Marinomonas mediterranea MMB-1: one gene and its partner. The protein of the gene in region 1 interacts with the protein of each later gene in a pairwise test. Links are inferred from orthologs where the notes say so. Each region holds a gene or a part of one and is shown in the gene's direction. Other genes may lie near its edges.

Region 1 (6,051 bases):
ATGCTATAAGCATGAATCCGATACGCTGGCGCCTAAAATCTTTTTGTCGGAACTGATCACCGAAGAGTTACCCGCCGTTTGCCAAGAAATTATCACGAAGCTCACCGAGCAAATCGCACTTAACGCGGTTCAATCTCCTGATATTTTTTGGGCTGGAACGCTATGGGATAAAATATCAGAAGAAGACTACCTCACACTGGCAGAGCATTCTGAATACGCCGCGTGGCTATCGACAATGGGGCTTCAAGCAAACCATTTTACCGTGAGCATCAATCACCTTAAAAAATTCCCGACGATAGAAGAGGTTAATTCGTTGCTACAGAACGAAGGGTATACCCTAAACAGCGTTGGCGGAATCGTAAAAGGGTCACCGCAACTGTATTTAGAGCAATCATCGACCATGGCAGATAAAGTAGAAGTCACATTTGCAAACGATATAAAGCGCACCATCCCAAGCTGCTTCTACGAGTTTGCTAAACGCCACAAACAGCCCGATGGCGTGCTATTTGATAGCTTTATCGAAGGTAACGCAGATAAAATTTTCGACTCAACAAACGCCCAATAAACAAACGCCCAATAAATCGCCTACATTTGGCGCTACTTACGATAGCGTCATTTGATATTTACATCGACGGATAAGAGCAGTGACAGTGCTTTTTGGGCCGTGACGGCGTTCCCATAGTAGAAAAGGTTTGTAATAAACGGCGTGGACGGCATGGCAAGAGACACGTCTGCTGTCTGCTGTCCTTCTAAATAGAGTGGCCCTTGTTCATTCCAAACCACACGCACCGAAAGACGTTCGCCAGCGGGCGAGCTCAATACCCACTCGCTCACATCGCCGCGCCAAACCTCGATTGGGTCTGCGCTAAAGGCCATTTGGTTCTTATCACTCGCCAGCACTAAGGTTAAGCGAATGCGATCTCCCTTCTTACCATCCGATTTGCGGTCAAGCACTCGCTTATTGAGTGACGCCAGCAACCCGTCGGCTAATTGTAAATTCGCGGCATTCTGTTGAAGAATCGCGTTTTGTCCACGTTCTGAATGGCTAACTAACGGTGCACCACGCTGTAAATCAGGAATGATGTGCGCACGCTCCCATAACGACTCTAATTTTTCCGATAGCGCGACTTGAGTTTCTTTTCGCTTCTCTTCGAAATTAGATTTATGAGCACTGGAGGAGCAAGCACTTAAAAGCAAAACAGCCAAAAAGGCAGAAATACATTTTAGCCATTGGCCTTTTGTTACGGCATTTTCATTTGCTTTTCGACCAAAACTAAACATGCTTTTCTCCATTTATACTGTGCGTAGTGAACCTATTAAGGAAGGTACGAATAAGTCTTATGAGCTTCAGTCTTATCAGAGAAACAGTCTATTAAGGCGAGAGTGAGCAGGAATGTTAATACCTTTCAATTACTCTTAACGAAGATAGGCTGTTTCTCTGAAAGACCCAAAGGGCGTGGGCTAAGCTTTCTTTAATTCTTTGTTAACTTTCTTGCCAATATGCTCAATATTGGACAGCGGCATTTGTCTCCAGACACTTGCCTCGAATAAAGAAAAGTTATCCACACGCTGAAGCCAGTGGACTTGTTCGTACCTTCCTTAACTGTCGCACTAATACGAAAAAAATGCGACCTCTTGTATAAAGGTAGCATTCCGAGTCTGTACCCGTCGGACAGCGCGTGTATAATGCTTGACAGATTTTCTTAGGCTTAAGCAAACATCACAGGCTTTTACAATTATGATTGATCAAATTCTCGAATTCTCTACCAACCATTGGGAAATGGTTGCCGTGTTTTTCTTCGTTCTCGCAGCGGTCGTATTCGTTGAGATGCGAGGCAATGCTCGTGGCATCACAACCGCCAGTTTAACCGACTTGGTAAACAACAAAAACGCGGCTGTTATCGACATCCGACCGACTAAGGAATTCAGAGCAGGCCACATCACTGGCGCTATCAATATTCCTGCTAACAAATTAAAAGATAAGAATGCAGAGCTTGAGAAACACAAATCTAACCCTATTATCCTTGTATGTAAGACAGGAATGACGGCTGGATCAAACGCGAAAGAGCTGATCAAAGCGGGATTCGAAGTCTATAAACTACAAGGCGGTATCGCCGAGTGGGAAAATGCAAATCTTCCACTTGTAAAAGCGTAACAATTAGAGGGCATTATGGCTGACGTAACCATCTATTCAAGTGACTACTGTCCGTTCTGCGTGCGCGCAAAGCAATTGCTCGACATGAAGAACGTGAGTTTTAATGAAATTAACGTGGACGGTAACCGCACGCTACGCCAAGAAATGATGGAAAAAAGCGGACGCCATACTGTACCGCAAATTTGGATCGACAATCATCACGTTGGTGGCTGCGACGAACTGTTTGCGCTCGAGCGAGAGCAAAAGTTAGATCCAATGCTTTCTGTTTAGAACTTTCTATTTAGTATAATGAAAAAATAGACAACACAAGGAACCAAAATGGCTGACGAAAATAATCAAGAAGCACAACAAGCTCAAGGCCCTGTGCTTCAAATGCAACGCGTTTTCTTAAAAGACATTTCTTTTGAATCTCCTCGCTCTCCAATGATTTTTCAGGAAGAGTGGAAGCCAGAACTTGGTTTAGAACTCAACACTAAAAGCCGTCAAGTTGGCGAAAACGTATATGAAGTTGTACTTGAAATCACTGTAAACGTTAAGAACGAAGGCGAGCCAGCTTACCTAGTTCAAGTTCAACAAGGTGGTTTGTTTACAATTTCTGGTTTGGAAGAACAACAACTGCACCATGCACTTGGTGCATTCTGTCCAGGTACCTTGTTCCCATACGCTCGTGAAAACATCGACGCTATCGTTGTAAAAGGTAGCTTCAGCCCAGTGATGCTTGCACCGATTAACTTTGACGCGCTTTACTTAGAAAGCCTTCAAAAGCAACAACCTGAAGCTGAAACAACTCAATAAGATTGAGTAATCTGTCGCTAATGTAGAAAGCATTAGGAAGACAACCCAAAAAAGAGGCATCACGCCTCTTTTTTTGTTTCTGAATTTATTTCTTGTTTAACTTCAATGTAAGCCCATCCCTAGCACAGGCCTCTGTATTCGAGTAAGCTTTCTGGAGCTTATGGAATTGGAAGGACTGCAAATTGAAGAAGAAAAAACCGTGCCCTTACTGCATGCGTATGCGCTGGATGATTCTTTATCTTGGTTGTGCTGCACTTGTTGGCGTATTATTTGTCGATCATTTTTTAGGAAAAGGAAGCTAATCAGTGCGGTTTATCGTTGTATGCCTTGTTACTCTTTTTATCAACGGCTGTGCCACTTACCGAAATGACATTGACGAAGGGCTTACCTTAGCACATGAAGGGAATTGGAAAGCCGCAGAAGAATCAATGGATAAAGCATTAGATAGCTCTCAAGACCAATTGCTCTTTTATCTAGAAAAAGGCGCATTGGCTCAATATCAAGGTGATTATCAACGCAGTAACGAGTTACTTGAAGAAGCAGAAAAAATAAGCGACACCTTTTTTTCCTCCACTTATTCGAATCGCGCTTGGGCCTTACTGACTAACCCTCGCCAAAGTGATTACCGAGGCAATGGCCTTGAACGTGTCTACATAAGCTACTTAAAATCCCTCAACTATCTTGCGCTATCTGGACAAGCGACTAACACGTCAAAAAAACAACAATTGATGGACTCGGCTTTAGTCGAAGCGCGCCGTATTGACCTTAAGCTAAATGAAATAGCCGCTCAGTCCACAAGCTATTCCGAACTCAATGCCAAAGAAGACCAAGCTTTCTACATGAAAGCGCTTGAATGGCTCGGTAATTTTTACCAAGGCGGCAGAAGCTCGGAGCAGTACGAATATCGAGAAGATGCATGGGCGCGATACCTCGAGGGCATTCAATACGAGAAAAGCAAAGAGTATGACGACGCGCGTATCAGCTATGAATCTGCCGCACAGCTTTATGAAGCTGGGTATGCTAAGCAATACGACCTAACCCCAGATGCCGCGACACGCGCGTGGCTTGATGCCATTAGAATGATGGACAAAGGCGGATGGAGTAACGCGGAGATAAACGAAGCCATCGACGTACACTTAACGCCAAGCTATAAAACCTTATTAGAAGAATATAACGAGCACGATGCCGAAATTGTCGTTTTAGAGCATCAAGGCTTTGTGCCCGCTAAAAAAGAAATGTCGCTGTTACTGTTAGCCGACCCAGCGGCTTATTCTCTCGTTTTAGAACCCCTTCATGGTGGTGGAAACACTAAAGAGAACGACGCTTTTCGCTGGTTTACCATGGTCTACTCTGATGCAACGCCACTTAGTTTGATTGCCAATTACAAGGCAGGCGGCGCTTGGCGCGCTTTTGATGGCCTTTTCAATAAACGCGTTATTCTAGGTAGACCTGTATGGAGCCAGCTCAGTGCGACAGGGTTAGAAGGCATGTTGATGAACCAGCCTTTAAGAATCACGGTACCTTTTTACCCACGATTTAGCCTAGATCAGTCGAAAACGGACGTCACCGCAGGAACTTTTACCGACAACCTATCTCTTAGAATGACCTCCTTGGCTGATATATCGCTTCAAAATCAACTGAAGACAGCGCAACGAGACATTTACGAAAGTTTAATTCGAGAACTGATTCGAGGCTGGCTAGCGTATCAGGTTCAATCCAATATAGAAGATCAGGGCGCGAGTATGCTTATCGGCTTGGTTAGCCAAGTCGCGGTATTTGCGAGTTCAGCTTCTGATACTCGAAACTGGCTGACCTTGCCCGCGCAAGTTCGTTTGACCCGTATGCCAATCGAATCAGGAAGCTATACTCCAAGCTATAGTGTGGGCAACAAAACGTTTAATATGGCCGAAACATCCATTGAAAAGGATGGTTTGGTGATATGGAATATCCGTAATCCAAATTAGTAATGAACTTTTATTTGGCTAGATTAATTTATAGCTGTACTACTTTCGACTTATTTATAGGGAGACATATCAATGTTTAAGTCGCTTTCAAGATCTATTTTTGTACTTTTTACCGTTTTAACCATTACCGCGTGTTCCAGTGGTGGCGTTAAACGAATCAGTACCGATGAAGAAGTTGCTTTGTCGGACCGCTGGAACGATACAGACTCTCGCCTTGTGGCTGAAGCCATGATGGGCGAAATGCTGACCTTCCCATGGTACCGTCAATATAAGGTCGAACACGATGGCAACCCAACGGTCATCATTCAATCGATTCGCAATAAGAGCCACGAGCACATCCCTGTCGATACTTTTATCAATGACATTAAGCGTAGCTTCCTAAAAGAAGGCAAAGTAGATTTTGTCGTCTCAGGCGAAGAACGTGAAGACATTCGTACAGAACGCGAAGACCAAGAAATGAATGCCGCAGAAGGCACCGCCGCTGAATTTGGACAAGAGCAAGGCGCTCAATTCGCGTTGTCTGGCACGATCAACTCGATTGTCGATTCCAATGGTGATCAGCGCGTTACCTTCTATCAAGTTGACTTAAAGTTGATCAACATGACCACAAACCGTGAAGTATGGAACGGACAGAAGAAAATCAAAAAATTGGCTGACAAAGGATTCTTCTAATGACTTATACAGCCACCTTGTATCATCGTAAACGACTGATTTTGGGTGTTTGTTTGTCTAGTCTGTTAACGGGTTGTATCGGTGCCAGTCACGATAATAGCTCGCAGGAAGCCGCTGCGTCTGCATTGCCCGAATGGATTTCAAACCCACCAAAAGATACACGTTATCTGTATGGTGTTGGCTCTTACAGCAAGATCGACGATCTTGCTGAGGCCTTTAAGCAAGCTGAACAGAATGGCAACGCACAAATTGCTCAGCAGCTTAGAACACAAGTGTCTCAGGTCAATACTCAGGACATACAGGTCACCAAGTCGACGGGGCAACAGGAGCAGGTTCTCAGAGCCCAATCCGCCTATACGAAATCCAAGTCTCTGAATATTGAGTTAGACCAAATACAGAATAAAGAACGCTATCAGGATACTCAGTATGTCTATGCGTTACAGGCTTTTGATCGAAGCAAAGCCG
Region 2 (6,551 bases), 1.1 Mb from region 1 along the record:
GATTCTGCATTAGAAGATCAAGAGAAAATTACTCAGCTTCTAACGGGTGCAGATATGGTATTTATTACGGCTGGTATGGGTGGTGGCACCGGAACGGGAGCTGCACCTGTCATTGCTCAAGTTGCACGAGAATTGGGGATTTTGACTGTTGCCGTTGTGACGAAGCCGTTTCCATTTGAAGGGCGTCGCAGAGCTAAGGTTGCAGATGCGGGGCTTCAAGAGCTACGTGAGAATGTTGACTCGCTTATAACCGTTCCGAATGAGAGGCTGCTGCCTGTTTTAGGTAAGAATATTTCATTACTTAAAGCGTTTGGTGAAGCGAATAATGTTTTGTTCAATGCTGTTCAGGGTATTACCGACCTTATAATGAGACCTGGTTTGATAAACGTCGATTTCGCCGATGTTAAAACAGTGATGTCGGAAATGGGGATGGCAATGATGGGAACGGGGTCTGCCATCGGAGAAGATCGTGCGCGTGTTGCTGCGGAAGCGGCAATACACAACCCTTTGCTTGAAGATATTAATCTTAAAGGTGCTCGTGGCGTATTAGTTAATATCACGGCAAACGAAGAGGTGGGCTTGTCTGAGTTTACCGAAGTTGGTGGGATCATTGAGGAGTATGCGTCAGAAGATGCAACGGTTGTTATTGGTTGTGCAATTGATCCGACTGTAGAAGATGAAATGCGGGTCACGGTAGTTGCTACGGGGCTAGAAGGGCAAAGTGCTAATGTTGAGATGAAATCCGCAGTGGGTGATGTGTCTGCGGTAAAGCCTTCAGTAACTCAGTCTGCGCCTTCTGCATCTAACGCATCAAAGCCAGCTGTAGAAGCGGTGGCTAAGCCAGTTGTAACGTCTTCTGCTGTTCAGAAGGATGACGTTTCTTCTGAGGAGTCGCAGGTTAAGGCAAACGATAAGAGTTTAGAGTCCTCTAAAGGGGCAGATGATCAATTATCGTATTTGGATATCCCAGCGTTTTTGCGTCGTCAGGCTGATTGATTTGCGTAAAAAATACGTAATTAATCATCTTTGAATTGTATAAATTTTAGTTAGTTGATAACATTCTCATTAATTAACTATCTGTAATGAAATTGTAGGAAAATAATGGTACGTCAGCGCACACTGAAAAATATTATCCGCGCTACTGGGGTTGGCTTGCACTCTGGTGAAAAAGTGTATTTGACGCTCAAACCAGCGCCAGTCAATACTGGTATTGTGTTTGTTCGGACTGATCTTGAGCCACCGGTAGAAATAGTTGGCGATGCGCGTGCTGTTGGGTCGACAAATTTTGCGACAGCGTTGTGCTCTGACGACGTTAAAGTAAGTACGGTAGAGCACCTAATGTCTGCGATGGCGGGATTAGGTGTAGACAATGCTTATGTTGAGGTGAGTGCAAGTGAGATTCCTCTAATGGACGGAAGTGCTAGTCCATTCGTGTTCTTGCTGCAATCTGCTGGTCTTGAAGAGCAAAGCGCACCGAAAAAGTTTATTCGTATCACCAAGCCGATTCGAGTAGAGGAAGGGGATAAATATGCCATCCTTGAGCCTCATTCTGGCTTTAGGCTGACTTTTACGATCGATTTTGATCATCCTGCTATTGGTGAAGATGTTCAGAATACCTCGATTGATTTCTCTACAACGACTTTTGTGAAAGAAATCAGTCGTGCTCGTACGTTCGGGTTTATGAAAGATCTTGAGTACTTCAAAAACAATGATTTGGCTCGTGGCGCTAATATGGATAACGCCATTGTTCTTGATGACTTTAAAGTTCTGAATGACGAAGGATTGCGTTATAGAGATGAGCTAGTGCGCCATAAGGTTTTGGATGCGATTGGCGATTTATATCTACTAGGACATAGTTTGATTGGTGAGTATAAGGCTCATAAATCAGGGCATGCTCTAAATAATAAGCTACTGCTAGCTTTGCTTGAGCGTCAGGATGCGTGGGAATATGTTTCATTTGAAGATGAGGCTCAAGTGATGCCCATTTCATTTGTAGAGCCTGTTGCTGCGAATTAACTGATTGTAAATTAAGCATTTAGTTGTTTATACACAAAAAAGCCAGACAAATGTCTGGCTTTTTTGTGTATATATGCTTGTTATTTCATGTTTTGCCCCACATTACCATGTTAAACTCTAACCACTATAAATTTAGCGACGTTGAAATAAGATGCTAGGAACAGTCATTAAGAAAGTTATCGGTACAAAGAATGACCGAGAAGTTAAAAAATACAGAAAAGTTGTTAATCAGATCAATCAGCTAGAAGAGCGCTACTCTGCTTTTAGTGATGATGAGTTAATGGCGCAAACATCCGACTTTAGGTCGCGCTTAGAGAAAGGCGAGACCTTGGGCTCCCTGCTTCCTGAGGCTTTCGCAACCGTTCGCGAAGCGAGTAAGCGAATCATGGGTATGCGACATTTTGATGTTCAGCTGATTGGGGCAATGGTTCTCAATAATGGCTCAATAGCAGAAATGCGCACGGGTGAAGGTAAAACACTTGTTGCTACTTTGGCTGTATACCTTAATGCATTGACTTCGAAAGGTGTTCATGTCGTTACAGTCAATGATTATCTAGCAAAGCGTGATGCTAACTGGATGCGCCCACTGTACGAATTTCTCGATCTAAGTGTCGGTGTTGTCTATGCTGGGCAAGAGAAGGAAGAAAAGCGAGCGGCTTATTTGAGCGATATTACCTATGGCACAAATAATGAGTTTGGCTTTGACTACTTGCGCGACAATATGATCTTTAGAATGGAGGACCGCGTTCAGCGTGATCTTCATTTTGCTGTGGTTGATGAAGTTGACTCTATCCTAATCGATGAGGCAAGAACGCCACTTATTATCTCTGGAGCTGTAGAAGACAGTTCTGAGCAATATAAAAAGATTAATCAGCTTATTCCATTGCTTGTTAAGCAAGAGGAAGAGGGTGATGAAACGGGTCACTACACCTATGATGAAGCTCAGAAAAATATCGAGCTTACCGAAGACGGGCATCAGTTTGTAGAGGCTTGGTTGGTAGAGCAAGAAATGCTGCAGGAAGGCGATAGTTTGTATTCTGCATCTAATTTGGCGCTGCTGCATCACGTGCATGCTTCTATGCGAGCTCATGTTATTTTCAAAAAGAACGTTGACTATGTTGTTCAAGGTGGTCAAGTCGTTATCGTGGATGAGCATACGGGTCGAACTATGGCTGGTCGTCGTTGGTCTGAAGGTATACATCAGGCTGTCGAGGCAAAAGAAGGTGTCGCTATCCAGGCAGAGAGTCAAACACTGGCTTCGACAACATTTCAGAACTATTTCAGGCTTTATGAAAAATTGTCTGGCATGACTGGGACGGCAGATACAGAAGCTTATGAGTTTCAGCAAATTTACGGGCTGACTGTTGTGGTTATTCCGACGAACAAAGTGGTTCAACGTAAAGATCACAATGACTTGATCTATATGTCGACCCAAGAGAAGTTCGAGGCCATCGTTAAAGATATTGAGGTCGTTGTAAAAGAAGGGCGACCAGTATTGGTCGGTACTGCTTCTATTGACTACTCTGAGCTGCTTTCTGGATACCTAAATAAAGTAGGTATTGAGCACAATGTATTAAATGCTAAACACCATGAACGTGAGGCTGAAATCGTTGCAGGTGCAGGTCGTTCCGGCGCGGTGACAATTGCGACAAACATGGCGGGTCGTGGTACTGACATCGTTTTGGGCGGCAACCTACAGACGGAGTTGGCGGAACTTGGTGCGGACGCAACAGAGGCGCAAATTGAGGCTGTTAAGTCTGATTGGGAGTCTAGACATCAGGCGGTATTGGCTGCAGGTGGGCTACATATTATTGGTACAGAGCGCCACGAGTCTCGTCGTATTGATAATCAGCTTCGTGGTCGAGCGGGTCGTCAGGGTGATGTCGGTTCATCTCGCTTCTATTTGTCGCTTGAAGATAACCTGATGCGTATCTTTATGTCTGATCGTATTAAGAAAATGATGCAGGCACTGGGTATGGAAAAGGGCGAGGCGATAGAGCACAAAATGGTCTCTAATGCCATTGAGAAAGCTCAGCGTAAAGTGGAAGGAAGAAACTTTGATATTCGTAAGCAGCTTCTTGAGTACGATGATGTTGCTAACGATCAGCGTCAAGTAATTTACACTCAGCGTTATGACATGATGTCATCTGATGATTTGTCAGGTGCAATTGAATCTATGCGTGAAGAAGTGGTGGCTGGGGTTATCGATGAGTTTATTCCGCCTCAAAGCATGTTTGATCAATGGGACCTGGACGGTTTAGAAGAAAAGATCAAAAACGAGTTTGGACTTGAGCTTGCAATTAAAGCTTGGGTGGAAGCCGATAAGAAGCTTTATGAAGAGCCTTTGCGTCAAAGAATTCTTGATGGTTTTATAGAGGATTATAAGGCGAAAGAAGAGGTTGCAGGTTCTGATTCAATTAGAGCATTTGAGAAGCAGGTCTTGTTGCAAGTACTCGATACATTGTGGAAAGAACACCTCCAAACAATGGATATGTTGCGCCAAGGTATTCATCTTCGCGGTTATGCTCAGAAAAACCCTAAACAAGAATATAAGCGTGAATCATTTGAGTTGTTCCAGAATTTATTAGAACAAATTAAATACGAAGTTGTTCAGATTACTGCTCGCGTGCGAGTGCAGTCTCCAGAAGAGGCGCAAAAAATAGAAGAGGCTAGGCAGCAGCAAGAAGAGCCGTTAAAAATGAGCGCTCAGCACCAGCAAGCGGCGGCTTTTGGAGAAGGTGCTTCTTCCGCTTCAGAGCAACAGTCTGAAGTTCCGAAAGTTGGCAGAAATGAGTCTTGCCCATGTGGCTCAGGAAAGAAATATAAGCAATGTCACGGACGTTTGGTATAAGGAGGGAAATATGGCTGTAGGTTTGGGTTCTTTTCCCGCTATTCCGAATATCAGTGGTGTGCGTTTCGCTGTCGTTGAAGCAGGGATAAAAAAAGCGTCTCGTAAAGATCTTGTTGTTTTTGAGATTGATAAAGGGGCGAGCGTAGCAGGCGTTTTTACGCAAAATGCTTTTTGCGCAGCGCCAGTTCGTTTGTGTCGTGAGCACTTGTTGCAATCCGTTCCGAGGTATCTGGTTATTAATACTGGAAATGCCAATGCTGGAACGGGGAAGCGAGGTTATCAAGGTGCGTTATCAACCTGTGAATCATTGGCATCTATTGTTGGGTGTAAGGTCTCTGAGGTACTGCCGTTTTCGACAGGTGTGATAGGAGAGCCGTTGCCAACAGATAAAATTGTCGATGTGCTACCTAATGCGTTGGCATCATTGGATTACGGTAATTGGCAGGATGCCGGTGAAGGTATTATGACGACAGATACGCGACCTAAAGGCGCGTACCGTCAATTTGAAGTTAACGGAAAACATTATACTGTCGGTGGGATCTCAAAAGGGGCGGGTATGATTCGTCCTAACATGGCCACTATGTTGGGCTATGTTTTTACTGATATTTCAATTGATCAGAATGTTTTGCAAGACCTTCTGAAAAAAACGACAGATAAAAGCTTTAATCGCATTACTATAGACAGCGATACCTCTACAAATGATTCGTGTATTGCGGTGGCTACTGGTGCAGCGGGCAATGAAAAAATAACGAATATTCAAACGGAATTGGGTCTGGCTTTTGAGCAAGCTTTTACTGAGGTAATGCAGGAGCTTGCTCATGCTATCGTTCGAGATGGTGAAGGTGCGACAAAGTTTGTGACGGTTCAGGTGGTTGGGGCAAAATCACAAGAAGACGCTGCTTTAGTTGGCTTTGAAATTGCCCATTCTCCCCTTGTTAAAACGGCGTTATTTGCTTCTGATCCGAATTGGGGGCGTATCCTTGCTGTCGTTGGTCGTGCGCCTATTGCTGATTTAGATGTTGATCGTGTGAATATTTCACTTAACGGATGCTTAATTGTTTCTGAAGGTGGTCGATCTGATGGCTACACGGAAGAGTTAGGTCAAGCGGCCATGAATCCAGAAGAGATTACAATTGTAATCGATTTGGGTGTTGGTGAATGTAAAGATACCGTTTGGACGACCGATTTGTCTCATGAGTACGTTACGATCAATGCGGAATACAGAACGTGAAGCAAGTAGAGGTTTCTGCAGGTATTATTAAGCGAGGAGATCGTATTTTTCTGGCATTCAGAGACGAAGCGCAGCATCAAGGAGGGTTGTGGGAGTTTCCTGGAGGCAAATGCGAAGCTGCTGAGTCCTCTTATGATGCGTTGTGTCGTGAATTGTTAGAAGAGTGTGGTATCACGGTGGGTTCCGCAGAGCTGTTTAAAGAAGTGCGTCATGATTACGGCGATAAGCTTGTCGTGTTGTATTTCTATCTGGTTGACGATTTTAAAGGAGAACCAACTGGAGCTGAAAACCAACAGGTTTCTTGGTTTGATTTGAAAATGTTGGCTGAGTTGGATTTTCCAGCGGCCAATCAGGTTATCGTTGATGAGTTGATAGAAGCTTATTGTTAAAGAGTTAGTTTTATTTGTGGCCCTATATTTTAAAAAGGAAGCATTTGCTTCCTTTTTTTGTTCT

Evidence for each region.
Region 2: the proteins of secB (region 1) and secA interact in binary tests that used the Escherichia coli proteins (3 or more experiments, as listed by UniProt). The link is inferred for Marinomonas mediterranea MMB-1 from one-to-one orthologs.

Annotation. Positions count from the first base shown.
Region 1 is NC_015276.1:3,903,294-3,909,344, forward strand. Bases 1,498-4,211 are described here. They hold secB (protein-export chaperone SecB), read left to right. Parts: upstream 1,498-2,473; coding sequence 2,474-2,950; downstream 2,951-4,211. Other genes in these bases: MARME_RS17820 (rhodanese-like domain-containing protein), read left to right, coding at 1,739-2,155; grxC (glutaredoxin 3), read left to right, coding at 2,171-2,425; MARME_RS17835 (hypothetical protein), read left to right, coding at 3,256-4,211. Outside these bases: MARME_RS17810 (DUF1338 domain-containing protein), read left to right, coding at 1-565; MARME_RS17815 (hypothetical protein), read right to left, coding at 613-1,281; more of MARME_RS17835, read left to right, coding at 4,212-4,914; MARME_RS17840 (penicillin-binding protein activator LpoB), read left to right, coding at 4,987-5,586; MARME_RS17845 (LPP20 family lipoprotein), read left to right, coding at 5,586-6,051. UniProt on the Escherichia coli protein: One of the proteins required for the normal export of some preproteins out of the cell cytoplasm. It is a molecular chaperone that binds to a subset of precursor proteins, maintaining them in a translocation-competent state.
Region 2 is NC_015276.1:2,775,538-2,782,088, reverse strand. What follows is about bases 1,854-5,067. They hold secA (preprotein translocase subunit SecA), read left to right. Parts: upstream 1,854-2,167; coding sequence 2,168-4,867; downstream 4,868-5,067. Other genes in these bases: argJ (bifunctional glutamate N-acetyltransferase/amino-acid acetyltransferase ArgJ), read left to right, coding at 4,878-5,067; lpxC (UDP-3-O-acyl-N-acetylglucosamine deacetylase), read left to right, coding at 1,854-2,016. Also shown: cell division protein FtsZ, read left to right, coding at 1-996; more of lpxC, read left to right, coding at 1,102-1,853; more of argJ, read left to right, coding at 5,068-6,098; 8-oxo-dGTP diphosphatase MutT, read left to right, coding at 6,095-6,487. UniProt on the Escherichia coli protein: Required for protein export, interacts with the SecYEG preprotein conducting channel.